Regions from separate parts of the Croceicoccus sp. Ery15 genome, predicted to be linked through region 1. Evidence: predicted binding sites of a transcription regulator. Region 1 holds the regulator's gene; the other holds the start of a gene.
The links. The regulator LexA, encoded in region 1, represses DNA repair genes until DNA is damaged. The targets are predictions, from matches to a motif close to GTTCCNCNCTTGTTCT.

Region 1 (7,295 bases):
CGACGATACGCTCGCCGCCGAGATCGAGGCCGCCGCCATCGAAGCGCATATGGATGTGCTGGTCGAAGTGCATGACGAGGCCGAGATGGAGCGCGCGCACCGGCTGCGGTCGCGGCTGATCGGCGTCAACAACCGCGATCTGCGCACATTCACGACCGACATCGCCACCACCGCCCGGCTTGCCCCGCTGGCCCCGCAAGGCGCCCTGCTGGTCAGCGAAAGCGGCATCGCCAGCCATGCCGACGTGCAGAGAGTGTGCGAAACCTCGGGCGCGCGTTGTTTCTTGGTGGGAGAGAGCCTGATGCGGCAGGACGACGTGGCCACTGCCACACGCGACCTTTTGGGTCTTCCCCGCCTGTCCGGCATGGCCGGACCGCTCGGAACGCGATGATGGGCAGCAGGCTGTCCCATATCGATGCCGCGGGAAATGCGCGCATGGTCGACATCGGCGGCAAGGCCGCAGCGCGCCGCATCGCGGTCGCCAGTGGCATCATCACCATGTCAGACGAAGCACTGCAGGCGATCCGCGAAGGCAGTGTGAAAAAGGGCGACGTGCTGGCGACGGCGCGCATCGCCGGTATCATGGCGGCGAAAAAGACGGGCGAGCTGGTGCCGCTGTGTCATCCGCTGCCCATCGATGCAGTGAATGTCGATTTCGCGTTCGAACACGGCGCGATCCGCGCCAGCGCCAGCGCCGCGATCGAGGCGAAGACCGGTGTGGAGATGGAAGCGATCACGGCCGTTTCAGTTGCGCTGATCACGATTTACGACATGGCCAAGGCTCTGGACAAGGGGATGGTCATCGGCGGTATCCGCCTGATCGCCAAGGATGGCGGCAAATCGGGCCGCTGGCGCGCCGCAGGGCACGAGGATCTGGAGCTTTGACGGCACCGCTGCTCGATCTGGACGAGGCGCAGCGGCGCCTGCTGGCGATGGCACAGCGGTTACCCGCCGTCGATTTGCCTGCCGAAGAGGCATCGGGCCGCTGGCTGGCGCGCGATGTCGTGGCGCTGCGATCGCAGCCGCCCGATCCGATGTCGGCCATGGATGGCTATGCCATGCGGCAGGCCGATATGCCCGGACCGTGGAACATCGTCGGCGAAAGCGCGGCGGGCCATGTGTATCAAGGCTCGGTCGGTGCGGGTCAGGCGGTACGCATCGCCACGGGCGGCGTGGTGCCCGACGGCGCGGACATGGTCGCCGTGCAGGAGGATTGCCGCCGCGACGGCGTCCGCCTTTATTTCGAAGGGCAACCGCCCGCCCCGCTTCACCGCCATATTCGGCCGCGCGGACTGGATTTCAGCGATGGCCAGACAGTCGCCAGGGCGGGCGAAAGGCTGACACCGGCACGGCTGGCGCTGAGCATCACTGCGGGTCATGGCATCTTGCCAGTGCATGATATCGCCAACGTCGCCGTCATCGAAAGCGGCGATGAATTGCGCCCTGCCGGTGAACCGCTGCCTGCCGGTTCCATTCTCGCCAGCAACGGGGCAATGCTGGGCGCGTTGTTCGCCGATATCGGCTGCACGGTTCAGCGTCAGGGCCCCGTCCCCGACCGGCGGGATGCCTTGCGCAGCGCCTTTGAAAATGCAGGCGATGCGCAGATGATCGTCACCAGCGGGGGCGCTTCGGTGGGGGACCACGATCTCGTGCTGCCCGTACTGCAGGAGATGGGCGCCGAAATCGATTTCTGGCGCGTTGCGATCAAGCCGGGCAAGCCGATCCTTGTCGCAAAGCTGGGCAAGCAGCTCGTCATCGGCCTTCCCGGCAATCCGGTTTCCAGCTTCGTCACCGCGCATCTGTTCGCCCTGCCCGTCGCGCGCGCGCTGATGGGCGACCGGTCGCCGCTGCCCGCGCTACAGCCCGCGTTCTGTCTTGCCGATCTGCCCGCCACTGGCAGGCGGACGGAATTTCTGCGCTGCCGCTTTACCGATGCAGGCGTCATGCCCCTGTTTCTGCAGGATAGTGCGGCGTTGAGCCCGCTGGCCGAAGCCGATGCGCTGATCCTGCGCCCTGCAAAAAGCGGAACGGTTGCCAGCGGCGATATCGTACAAGTGATGCCCTTTGCCCCGCGCAATCGCGCCTAGTGGAACATTGCGTTAACATGGCTTGACGATCATTCTGATGTTGCTTAATTGTTCCGCATTCGTTCGCGCCATTGGGGCGCGGAACGGAACAGGACTTTGGGCGGAACAGGATATTGGCCATGCTTACGCGCAAACAGCACGAATTGCTGCTTTTCATTCAACAGCGGCTTGAGGATACGGGCATTTCCCCCTCGTTCGAGGAAATGAAGGAAGCGCTCGATCTGAAATCGAAGTCGGGTGTCCACCGGCTGATTTCCGCCTTGGAAGAACGCGGGTTCATCCGCCGCCTGCCCAATCGCGCGCGGGCGCTCGAAGTGATCCGCCAGCCCGACGACGTGACCGGCACGGCGAAACCTGCGGCAGTGGCGCCAAGCGCGGCGAAAGCCGATAATGTGGTCGAATTCAGGCGCCCGTCCCCGCCGTCCGGCGCGTCGAACGATGTGATCGAAATTCCCCTGCACGGTCGGATCGCCGCCGGCGTCCCGATCGAAGCGATGGAGGATACGCAGGTCCTGCCTGTTCCCGCAGCCCTGCTGGGCAGCGGTGAGCATTACGCGCTGGAAGTATCGGGCGATTCCATGGTGGAAGCCGGTATTTTCGACGGCGATTACGCGCTGGTCCGCCGCACCGACACCGCCCGCGACGGAGAGATCATCGTCGCGCTGGTGCGGGGAGAGGAAGCAACGCTGAAATATCTGCGGCGCGAAAACGGCATGGTCAGGCTCGATCCCGCCAATGCTGCCTATGAACCGCAGATCTACGATCCGTCGGAGGTTCAGGTTCAGGGACGGCTCGCCGGATTGCTTCGCCGTTATCACTGATCGGATGATAAGGTCACCAGCCGTGGCGGTCGCCTTGGGGTCTGACCGCGCGGGTGGTGCCATTCGATAAGTCCACGGCCAGCCCACCGCGCCGCGCCAGCAGGCTGCTGTCCGCCTTCAGCATGGCCGGCTGGCAATCGGCGGGAAGCCGCCTGCTGGCGATCACGATATCGGCGCGCGCGCATGCCGCCACCATCGCGCCATAGGGCACCTCTGCCGGTCGCTGGGCGACAAGTAACACGCGCCCCTCCGCTTCGAACTGACAGAAAACGCCATTGCATCGTGCCCCCGGCCATTCGGGAAACTCGGCGAACGGCTCGACGCCATATTGCGCACCTTTTCCCATTGCCTCCACCATGGCCTCGGCAGAAAAACTTGTACTGTTGCGCAACAGGTAAAGCCGTCCGTCAGGCGCCAGTAGCGCAGCGTTGCGACCACTTTGCTCGATCAGCAAATCGGCTGGCCGCGCCAAAAACAGCGCAGGCAACCCGATCGCCAGCGGTGCCAACCCCCACAGGCGGAGCCGCCCCGACCAAAGCGCCAGCCACAATCCGCCCGCAACACAGGCGAGCACGGCCCACAAGGCGATCTGCGGCAGTTGCAAAACCGCCCCTGGCAATGACGACGTGCCATGCGCCAGCGCGATAATCAGATCGAGCGATTTGGCCCCCGCCCACCAGAACGGCGCGCCCCAGCCGACGGCATCGAAGACCAGCCCGCCGATCAGCACCGGCAGCGTCAATCCCGTCATCAGCGGAATTGCGATGACATTGGCCAGCGACCCGTAAACCCCTGACCGCTGGAAATGGAACAGCACCAAAGGCGTCAGCGCCGCCTCCACCACAAGACCGGTCAGGAACAGCAGCAATCCGGCGTGGAGCAGTCGCTCCAGCCGACCCTCTCCCCGACCCTCTCCCCGTTTCCCGCGCAGCCATGCGACGAACCGGCTGTTATGGAACGCCACGATCGCGATCACCGCGGCAAAGCTGAGCTGAAACGACGGGCCGATGACAGCCTCGGGCCAGAACAGCATCACGCCCATTGCCGCCAGTGCAATCAGGCGCAACGACAATGCCTGCCGCCCCAGCGCCAGCGCGCCCACCACCAGAAGTGCCGCAAGGCAGGCGCGCACCGTGGGCAAGGCCGCGCCCGTCAGCAGCGTATAGGCGATACCCGCCAGCGCGCCCGTCCCCGCCGCCGCCAGAGGCAGCCGGACCCGCAGTGCCAGCCATGGAAACAAGGCCCCCACACGGACTACCACAAGCCACGCAATCGCCACGATGGCGCCCACATGCAGTCCGCTGATCGAGAGCATATGCGCCAGACCTGCATCGCGCATCGCTTGTCCGTCGCTGTCGGGAATTGCGCCCCTGTCGCCGGTAATCAGCGTGGCCGCGATCGCCGCCGACGCCGTGCCACTGAACCGTCCGACCTGTTCGCGCACATGCTCCGCCAGCCTGCTGCGCCAACCCGCGATTCCGCCGCCCTCGCGCGTGATCGCCGGTTGCTCGAGCAGAGAGCCCGAAGCCGCCAGCCCGTCGAACCATGCTGCCCGTGCGAAATCATACCCGCCCGGCACGGCAGCGCGCTGTGGCGGGATCAATCGCAGCTTTGCGCGGAATTGCGCCCCCGCCGTCAGCCGCGGATCATCCATCTCTTCCGGCACGTTCAGCCGTGCGCGGATCGGCCTTGCATCCAGCGGATCGCGCGTGGCGACGATCAGCCGTACCCGATCGCGCGCCGGTTGCTCCTCGCGCTCCAGAACCAGCGCTTCGACCACGGCGACACGCGGGCCTGCCACCGGCTCTGTCCCGATCAGGGCGGATCGCGCCCAAATCAGCACAATCCCCGCCGCGATCATCAATGGCACCGCAACGGCGGCATTGCGCAGCAGGGCGCGATCGTCCCCGCGCATTGCAATCAGGGCCAGACCGGCCGGCAATCCGCACAGCCCCAGTGCGATCAGCCATTCGCCGGGGCCCGGCAGGGCGAACCAGATACCGATCCCCGCCAGCATCGCGACCGCCAGCCATGGCATGCGTTCAAAGCCGCGATCGGCAAGCAACGCCTCTAATCGTGCCACGGCACTGGACAAATGCGCTTCGCTCCCCCATTTCCGCAACCGCGAAGGAAGGCGGGAATCGCCTTCGTCCTCGCCCGCTATCGGGACGATGGTATTGGCAACGATGGTATTGGCACGGGCCTTCCCCATGGCACCGCGCAAGTCATTCATACCAAATCGTCTCCGGTTCGAGCGGCTCGCCCATGACATGTATTGAAAGAGGAAGCACGCGCAGATGGCAAGCGGCCAGGCAGACGGAACCGGCAGCGGAACGGGGAAAAGCCCGACGCAAGGAACTGTCGTCACGCGTTTCGCACCCTCGCCCACCGGTTTCCTGCATATCGGCGGCGCGCGCACCGCGCTGTTCAACTGGCTCTATGCCCGCCACTTCGGCGGAAAGACGCTGCTGAGGATCGAGGATACGGACAAGGCGCGGTCCACGAAGGAAGCCATCGACGCCATCCTCGACGGGCTGGACTGGCTGGGCTTTGATTACGACGAAGCGCCCGTGTTCCAGTCCGAACGTGCGGCCCGCCATGCAGAGGTGGCGAACATGTTGCTGGAAGCGGGCCATGCCTATCGCTGCTATGCCACGGCCGAAGAGCTTGAGCAGATGCGCGCCGAGCAGCGCGCCGCGAAAAGGCCGCTGCGCTATGATGGCCGCTGGCGCGACCGCGATCCTGCCGACGCTCCCGAAGGCGCGCCCTTTGTCGTCCGCCTGAAAACGCCGACCGACGGCGTGACCGAGATCGAGGATGCCGTGCAGGGCAAGGTAAAGGTCCGCAACGAAGAGATCGACGATTACATCCTGCTGCGTTCGGACGGTTCGCCGACCTATATGCTGGCCGTGGTGGTCGACGATCACGACATGGGGGTGACCCATGTGATCCGCGGCGACGACCATCTGAACAATGCCTTCCGCCAATTGCCGATCTATCGCGCGATGAACGCTATCGAAGGCGGGTGGGACGATCCGGTCTATGCCCATATCCCGCTGATCCACGGTGCGGACGGCGCGAAACTGTCCAAGCGTCACGGCGCGATGGGTGTCGATGCCTATCGCGACGAGCTGGGTCTGCTGCCCGAAGCGGTTGTGAACTATCTGCTTCGTCTGGGCTGGGGCCATGGCGATCAGGAAATCTTCAGCCGGGACGAGGCGGTCGCATTGTTCGACCTGCCCGCCGTCGGCAAAAGCCCGTCGCGCTTCGATTTCAAGAAGCTCGCCAATATGAACGGGCAATATATGCGCGAGGCGGACGATGCGCGGCTTGCCGATCTGGCCGCGCCGCGCATTGCCGCGCTGGAAGCCGGTTTCGACGCTGCCAGCCATCGCGATCTGCTGGTGCAGGCCATGCCATCGCTAAAGGCGCGCGCCAAGAATCTGGACGAGCTGGCCGAAGGAGCGTTGTTCCTGTTCCGCCAGCGCCCCTTGCCGCTGGACGACAAGGCCGCCTCGCTGCTTCAGGCTGAGGGTGCCGGCGAATTGCTGGCCGATGTAGCCAACCGGCTGGAACAGGCGTCCGACTGGTCGATCGAGCCGCTGGAAACCGAATTGAAAGCCATGGCCGAAGAGCGCGAGCTGGGCCTTGGCAAAGTCGCACAACCGCTGCGCGCGGCCTTGACCGGGCAATCGACATCGCCCGGCATTTTCGACGTGCTGGTGCTTTTGGGCCGCGAGGAAAGCCTTGCGCGGATCCGCGAACACGCTGGCGCAGCAGTTCCCTAGGGATCAGGGCTTGACGGGTGCGCCGGCACAGGAAATTGAGACGTTAGAAGAAGAGGAGTGAGTAAGTGGGCGATACGGCGAAACTGACCGCAGGGGGCGGCGACTACGAATTTCCGGTAAAGAGCGGGACGCTTGGTCCGGATGTCGTCGATATCGGCAAGCTTTACGGCAAGTCGGGCATGTTCACTTATGACCCTGGCTTCACTTCCACCGCCAGCTGCGATTCAGGTCTGACCTTTATCGATGGAGAAGAGGGCGTGCTGCTGCACCGCGGCTATCCCATCGGCCAGCTGGCCGAAAATTCCAGCTTCATGGAAGTATCCTATCTGATGCTGAACGGCGAATTGCCGTCGCAGGAAGAGCTGGACAAGTTCGAATTCACCATCACCCGCCACACCATGCTGCACGATCAGTTGCGCCAGTTCTATCAGGGTTTCCGCCGCGACGCGCACCCGATGGCGATCATGTGCGGCGTGGTCGGCGCACTCTCGGCTTTCTATCACGACAGCACCGATATTTCGGACCCCGAACACCGCAAGATCAGCTCCCACCGCCTGATCGCCAAAATGCCGACCATTGCAGCGATGGCGTATAAATAC
Region 2 (7,295 bases), 520 kb from region 1:
TTCTCCCCTCCGGCGTTTCAGGAAGGGGTGCACCATGTCCCCCTGAATCGGACCGGGGCGCACGATGGCGACCTGTATGACCAGATCATAGAACTCGCGCGGGCGCAGCCGCGGCAGCATGTTCATTTGCGCGCGGCTTTCCACTTGGAAAACGCCCAGCGAATCCCCGCGCCGCAGCATCGCATAGGTTTCCGGATCCTCGCGCGGGACACTGGCCAAAGTCAGCGCGCGGCCATGATGATCGCGCACAAGATCAAGACATTTGCGAATGCAGGTCAGCATGCCCAGCGCCAGCACGTCCACCTTCAATATGCCCAGCGCCTCGATATCGTCCTTGTCCCATTCGATGAAACTGCGATCGGGCATGGCGCCATTGCCAATGGGCACGGTTTCGGTCAGCGCGCCTTGCGTCAGAATAAAGCCGCCCACGTGTTGAGACAGATGTCGCGGCATTCCAATCATCTGCTGGGTAAGCTTCAGAACCCGCCGCAAATGCGGATCGCTGATGTCCATGCCGGTTTCGGCCACATGCGCCTCGCCGATCTCGCGCCCCCAACCGCCCCATACGGTGCCCGCAAGTTTGGCCGTGACATCTTCCGACAGGCCCATCGCCTTGCCCACTTCGCGGATCGCCATGCGTGGCCGGTAATGGATGACCGTGGCGCACAGTCCCGCGCGGTGGCGACCGTATTTCTCGTAAATATGCTGTATCACTTCCTCGCGCCGCTCATGCTCGAAATCGACGTCGATATCGGGCGGCTCCTTGCGCTCTTCGGAAATGAAGCGGTCGAACAGCAGCGCATGGCGCGCCGGGTCGACGGCCGTAATCTCAAGACAATAGCAGACCGCCGAATTGGCCGCCGACCCGCGCCCCTGACACAATATCGGCGGATCGACACTGCGCGCGAAGCGGACGATATCGTGGATCGTCAGGAAATAGCGCGCGAGGTCGAGCTTTGCGATCAGCGCCAGTTCACGCTCCAGCGTCGCGCGAATGGTTTCCGGCAAACCACTGGGATAACGTCTGTCCGCGCCTTCCCATGTCAGCACTTCCAGATGCTGCTGCGGGGTGCGGCCTTCGGGATAGATCTCATCGGGATATTCATAGCGCAATTCGTTCAGGCTGAACCGGCAGCGGTCCGCCAGATCGCGGGCGGCGCGGATCGCATGCGGCCAGCGCGAGAACAGGCGTTGCATCTCCTCGGGCGCTTTCAGATGCCGTTCGGCATTGGCGTGCAGCAAATGCCCCGCCCTTGCCACCGTGGTCTTGTGCCGGATCGCGGTCATCACATCCTGCAACGGGCGGCGGTCGGGTGCGTGGTAATGCACGTCATTCGTGGCCAGCAGGCCCAGCCCATGGGCGCACGCCAGCGCATCCAGCCTGCCGATCCGCGCCACATCATCGCCGCGATAGAGATGGCTGGCCGCGATATGGCCCAGCGATGGCAATAATTGCGCCAGATGCGGCACCAGGCCGGCAAAGGACAGGCTTTGCGCAACCGGCTCTGCCTGCCCCCCGCCAATCGGCATCACATTGCCCGGCAGGCTGACGCGGAACGGCGTATCCAGATCGGGTGGCGGCAAGGCAATCAGATGCAAGGCGCCGTGCCCGCCATCATCCGCCGCATGTTCGGCCAGCATCGCCAGATCGATCTCGCACACGCCCTTGTCCTGCCATGCGCCCGACAAGGTCTGCATCCGCCCCTTGCTGATCAGCCGCGACAACCGGCCATAGGCCGCGCGCGTTTCGGGATAGGCAAGAAAGGCCAGCCCCTCGACCGTTTCGATCCGCGCGCCGATCACCGGGCGCAAACGCAAAGTCTCTGCCTCGCCATGTACGCGGACCACGCCTGCCAGCGAATTTGCATCGGCAATCCCGATGGCGTCATAGCCCATAGCGCGCGCCGTCATCACCAGATCGACCGCGTCGGACGCGCCGCGCAGGAAGGAAAAGCACGAGACGAGGCCAAGTTCGACAAAGGGCGCTCGCGGCGGCGCACCCAATGCATCGGTATCGATCTCTATCCGGCGACGATCGGGCGTTAACGGCGCGTCGGGCATGGCGGCACCGGCAGGCCCCTGACAAGCGGACGGGTCACCGCGAAAACAGGCCGGTTACCCCCACGTTCTGCCGCCCCGTCCACAGCACTATCATCAGGTTTGCGCACAGCTTTATCCACAGACAGTCCACAGCGCGCCATTACGCCAGTTCCCGAAGACGCGCCGCGACGGCCGCCAGATCGGCGTCGAACAGCCGCGCCTGCTCTTTGCGCGCAGGTCCCTCCAACCGCAACAGATAGGACGGGTGCACCGTCACCCACAGCTCGCTGTCATCGTCCAGCGGCACAGGCGTGCCGCGTGCCTTGGTGACCGATATTGTCTTGCCCAACACGCTGCGCGCCGCGCTGGCGCCCAGCGCCAGCACCAGCTTTGGCCGCACGATGGCGCGCTCCGCCTCTACCCACCAGCGGCAGATGTCGATTTCCCGGGCAGAGGGATTCTGGTGCAGGCGCCGCTTGCCGCGACCGGATGCGCCGCGACCGGATACGCCACGATTTGGCACGCCCCGATCAGGCACATCCCCCGACACATATTTGAAATGCTTGACCGCATTGGTGACATAGGCCGCACGACGGTCGATCCCCGCGCGTTCCAGATGCACGTCCAGCAATTGCCCCGCCGGACCGACGAAAGGGCGTCCCTGCCGGTCCTCGATATCGCCCGGTTGCTCGCCCATGATCATCAGCGGGGCATCGGGCGTCCCTTCACCCATCACCGCGCGGTTTTCCAGCGCGCCGATGGGGCAGCGCGCGCAGGCATGGATCGCCTTGTCCACCGCATCCAGCGTTGCGGGCCGTTCGCCATTTTCCATCGCGCCTGCCGAAACCATGGCCGCCTCGCGCGCTTGCGCCCCCGCGATCAGTTCGGGAATCAGCTGCGTTTCGGGCATATTTTTCCAGTATCGGCGCGGCATTTCCTTCAGCATCGCGTCGACCTTCAACCGAGCGGGATTGAAGATCGATGCGTAATAGGCGCGCCACATCCCCTCTACCGGATCGCCGTTCGGCGCATCGGCGCGCGTGGCGGGCGGCCCTTCGCGCAACGTATCGCCATCCCAATGCAGGCTGCCCCGCAGGGTCAGGATCGACCAGCGCATATTGGCAAAGCGACGCGTGAAGAAACCCGCATTATGGCGCAGGATGTGATGCTGCGGTTCAAACCATGCGACGAAATATTCGCCGCCCTCATGCTCGATCTCGCGGAAGCGTAAAAAGGCCCGCATCTTGTGAATGTCGCGCCGCACGCCCCGCGCCATATCGGCCATGGCGCGTATGTCCGCATCGGCCCCGTCCTCGATCAGGCGGGGTTTCGACTGCAATCGCCACAGCACGCGATACAGCAGTGCGAACCTGTCGGTATCGGCATGCAGGATCACGGTCTTCGCAATTTCGATAAAACGCCGCGATACGCGCGGCGGCGGCGCCTCGCGGTCGGGTGCGGGCAAGCGGCGGTCACCATGCGTGAACAGATTGCCCGCCGGTCCGCCCGGTTCGGTCCATGCCACGCGGTCGGGCGGCACATCGGCCATGACCATACGCCGCGCATGATCGCGCCATTCGTCGAAATCGTCGGGCGAGGCCATTGGCACCACGTGATAGGCACCCAGCCGCACATGTTGCAGCGCAGTCATGCGAACAGGTCCAGTTGCCGCCCCGTATCGGGCGCGACCAGCGCCTTCAGATCGGCGCGGTCGATCAGCGCGACGGGCCGCCAGTCGACCGTGACGATAAAGGGACGCAGCTTTGCAACCGACACGGTCAGCCTGGCCACATCGTCCAGTCGCAAGGCGCGATGCCGCCGTGCGCTAAGGATCTGGGCCACGCCGCGCGTTCCCAGTCCCGGTACCCGCAGCAAAGCCTCTTTCGAAGCGCGATTGACGTCGACGGGAAAGCTGTCGCGGAACTTCAGTGCCCATGCCAGCTTGGGGTCGATGTCCAGCGGCAACATACCGTCCGCCCCGGCGGCATCGGCCACTTCCGCCGGAGAAAACCCGTAAAAGCGCATCAGCCAGTCCGACTGGTAAAGCCGGTGCTCGCGCACCAGTGGCGGGCGTTTCAACGGCAGCACCGCGCTGGCATCGGGAATGGGGCTGAAGGCCGAGTAATAGACGCGCCGCAGCCGGTGCCGCCCGTAAAGCGCGCTGGCGCGGCTTACGATATCGGCATCGCTGGCCCCGTCGGCACCCACGATCATCTGTGTCGACTGCCCCGCGGGCGCATATGCCGGCGCATGGCGGAAACGCCTCTTCGCGTCGCGCCCTTCGGCAATGGCATTGCGCATTGCGCCCATCGCGCCATCGATCCGATGCGCATTCTTGTCGGGCGCCAGCCGGGCCAGCCCCGCATCGGTCGGCAATTCGACATTGATCGAGATGCGATCGGCATAAAGCCCTGCCCGCCGGACGATTTCGGGATCGGCCTCGGGAATGGTCTTCAAATGGATATAGCCGCGAAAATCATGCTCCTCGCGCAGGATGCGCGCCGTTTCGACCAATTGCTCCATCGTGTGATCGGAATTGCGAATGATGCCCGAGGATAGGAACAACCCCTCGATATAATTGCGCTTGTAGAACGAGAGGGTGAGATCGGCGACCTCGCGCGGGGTAAAGCGCGCGCGCTCCACATTCGAACTCTTGCGGTTCACGCAGTAATGGCAATCGAACACGCAATGGTTGGTCAGCAGCAGTTTCAGCAAGGATATGCAGCGACCATCGGGCGCATAGGCGTGGCAGATGCCCATGCCCTCGGTCGATCCAATGCCTTTGCCGCCCCGCCCCCTGTCGTTCAGGCTGTCGCGTTTCGACGTGCCCGACGATGCGCAGGACGCATCATATTTGGCGGCATCCGCCAGGACTTTCAGTCGTTCGATAAGTGATTTCTGTGCCATTGCGACTCCAGTGTTCACTTTATGTTCTTTGCGCCATGCTGGCTAGCCCCACTCGCCGCAAAATCGACGAACCGAGGGCGTTCAGACCAATCGCAATATTATGACAGACAAGGCCGCAATCATGTCATGACATAGTATCAATCGATGCGCTGCAGCCGCGCAAACTTCGCAAAAGATATGCTGGATTCCGCAGCAGGACAGGGCGATAGTGGCGAAAATACCACTCGCACCAAAGCGCTTGCATGTTGGCGTTAACCATTGCATCGCGCCATTTACAGATAGCACGGAAGGCCTCCGTGTGCGGGCGGCGGGGTTTTGACCTCGTCGCCCTTCGCATTTGTTGCATCATTGCATCATCCGGTATCTTTGAGGCTGCACGGCAATGCGATCGTGCGTGATCGCGTCAAACACCTGTCGGCGAATGCCCAGGCGAACGAAGCTCAGGCGAAAAGGCCCTGCATGAACCAGTCAGGTGCTCCGCCCCGCCCGTCGCCGGCCAGCCCCAGCCGATAGATCCAGAAACGCCGTCCCTCGCCATCCTCGATCCGGTAGTAATCGCGCAGCCGCGCCGCACCCTTTTCGCGCCACCATTCGGGCGCGATCCGTTCCGGCCCCTCGGCACGCGCGACATCGTGGACATGACCGCGCCAGCGAAAGCGTTGGGGCAAACCGTCGGGCGTGGCATAAAGCACCGCGATCGGCTCTGCCTTGTCCAGCAGCCTGAACGGGCGGGCGTGAAAGGCAAAGCTCTCCTGCGCTGCGGGCACCGGCTCCAGCGGCGCCTGCCAGCGCTGGGCGCGTTCGGGCACATGGCTGGCAAAAGGCACCGGTCGCCGCACCGCGCGCGTGCCCAGCCGTGCCGACAGCCGGTCGATACAGGCTGCAAGGCTGGTTCCATGCACCTCTGCCGAGGCATCCAGATCGGCCTGCGCCAGCCCCAGCGGCTCGGCCCAGCGGGCGACCAGCCGCGCCATTTCGATCCCCAGCCCTGCATCGATCGTGGCGATCCGTTCGGCAAACAGGCGGCAGACATGGGCGGCATCGCGCGTCGCGGCGGCCAGTTCCAGCGTGCGGATCGCGATTTCGCCATCGACACGCCAGCATGCGAGTTCCAGCCGCCGTGCCCCTTCGCCCCGCCCTTCCAGCATGCGCATCATCGCGGCGGCCAGATCGGCCAGCACGACTTCCAACAAAGGCAAGTGGCGGATCGGCTCCATCAGCCGCAATTGCACCATGGCGGGCGGATTGCCGATGACCGGCAGCATGGGTTCGGGGACCAGTCCGATCATCTGGTCGCGCCGCATCAGCGGATTGGCCATGGCCGAACGGCGGTTGCGGAACCGGCGCGACAGCGCATCGCGGCCGATCCCGTCCAGATCGCCCACCCGTTTCAGCCCCAGCCGTCGCAGCACCAGCAGCACATCGTCGTCCAGCCGCAGTGCCGCGACCGGCAAAGGGGCCAGGCTGGCAGCGATATCCTCTCCCCCGTCCAGCACCAGCCCGCCCTTTCCCTGACGGGCTCTCCCGTAATGCGCCAGCGCCCATGCCGCGCCTGCCGTGGGTGCGATGGCCAGCCGCACCGTCAAACCGCGCGCCGCGAACACGCGCGCCGCATCATCCAGCAGGCGTTGCTCGCCGCCGAACAGATGGGCCGCGCCGGTGATGTCGACGATCACCCCGTCGGGCGGGTCCAGCGCGCTCCATGGCCCCCAGCGTTGCGCCCACACGGCCAGCCGTTCCAGAAAGGCAAGATCGCCCGCCGGATCGGCAGGGCGCACTTCCAGCGCGGGACACAAGGCGCGGGCATCGGCCAGCATGGTGCCGATGCGCACACCCGCCGCCCCGGCGGCGCGCGTGGCAGCGGCGATGCGGGGGCCATGCGCGGTTTCGGTAATGAGCGCGAGCGGAACATCCGGCTCCGCCTCGCCTCCCGCTTCAGCCTGCCGCCAGCGATCGATCGCCAGCCGCGCGCACCAGATCGCCAGCACCCGCCTGTCCGGCTGCAAGGTGCCCGCCATGGTCGGCGGCGTCATGATCGACCGGACGGGCGGAGAGGATCGATCCCCCATTACCCCCTCCATCACTTGTCATGCGTTCGGGCCTGATCCACCATGCGCCGGGGCGCAGGCCTCGGGCGCGGAACAATTCGCCGCGCCAGCCCGGCAGGCCCGGTGCCTGCGGGTTCCAGCGCGGCGGCTGCGATACGGCAGAGCATACATCCCACCGCATCCGTGCCGCGCCCAGATCGCGCTGCGCATCCACCCGTACCAGCCACAGCGGCACGCGATGCCGTTCTGCCGCCAGCACCAGCCGGCGCGAGGCCGTGAAATCCAGCGCACGCGGGTTTC

Region 2: the regulator LexA is predicted to act here: its motif matches at 4,960-4,975, upstream of LOZ77_RS03550 (putative DNA modification/repair radical SAM protein).

Annotation. Positions count from the first base shown of each region.
Region 1 is NZ_CP087588.1:1,223,058-1,230,352, forward strand. It holds gene trpC (indole-3-glycerol phosphate synthase TrpC) at 1-391, shown strand, start outside; gene moaC (cyclic pyranopterin monophosphate synthase MoaC) at 391-885, shown strand; gene LOZ77_RS06080 (molybdopterin molybdotransferase MoeA) at 882-2,087, shown strand; gene lexA (transcriptional repressor LexA) at 2,207-2,908, shown strand; gene LOZ77_RS06090 (ComEC/Rec2 family competence protein) at 2,922-5,120, opposite strand; gene gltX (glutamate--tRNA ligase) at 5,206-6,696, shown strand; gene LOZ77_RS06100 (citrate synthase) at 6,762-7,295, shown strand, end outside.
Region 2 is NZ_CP087588.1:702,072-709,366, reverse strand. It holds gene LOZ77_RS03560 (error-prone DNA polymerase) at 1-2,061, opposite strand, end outside; gene LOZ77_RS03555 (TIGR03915 family putative DNA repair protein) at 2,201-3,691, opposite strand; gene LOZ77_RS03550 (putative DNA modification/repair radical SAM protein) at 3,688-4,947, opposite strand; gene LOZ77_RS03545 (DNA polymerase Y family protein) at 5,388-6,980, opposite strand; gene LOZ77_RS03540 (hypothetical protein) at 6,883-7,295, opposite strand, start outside.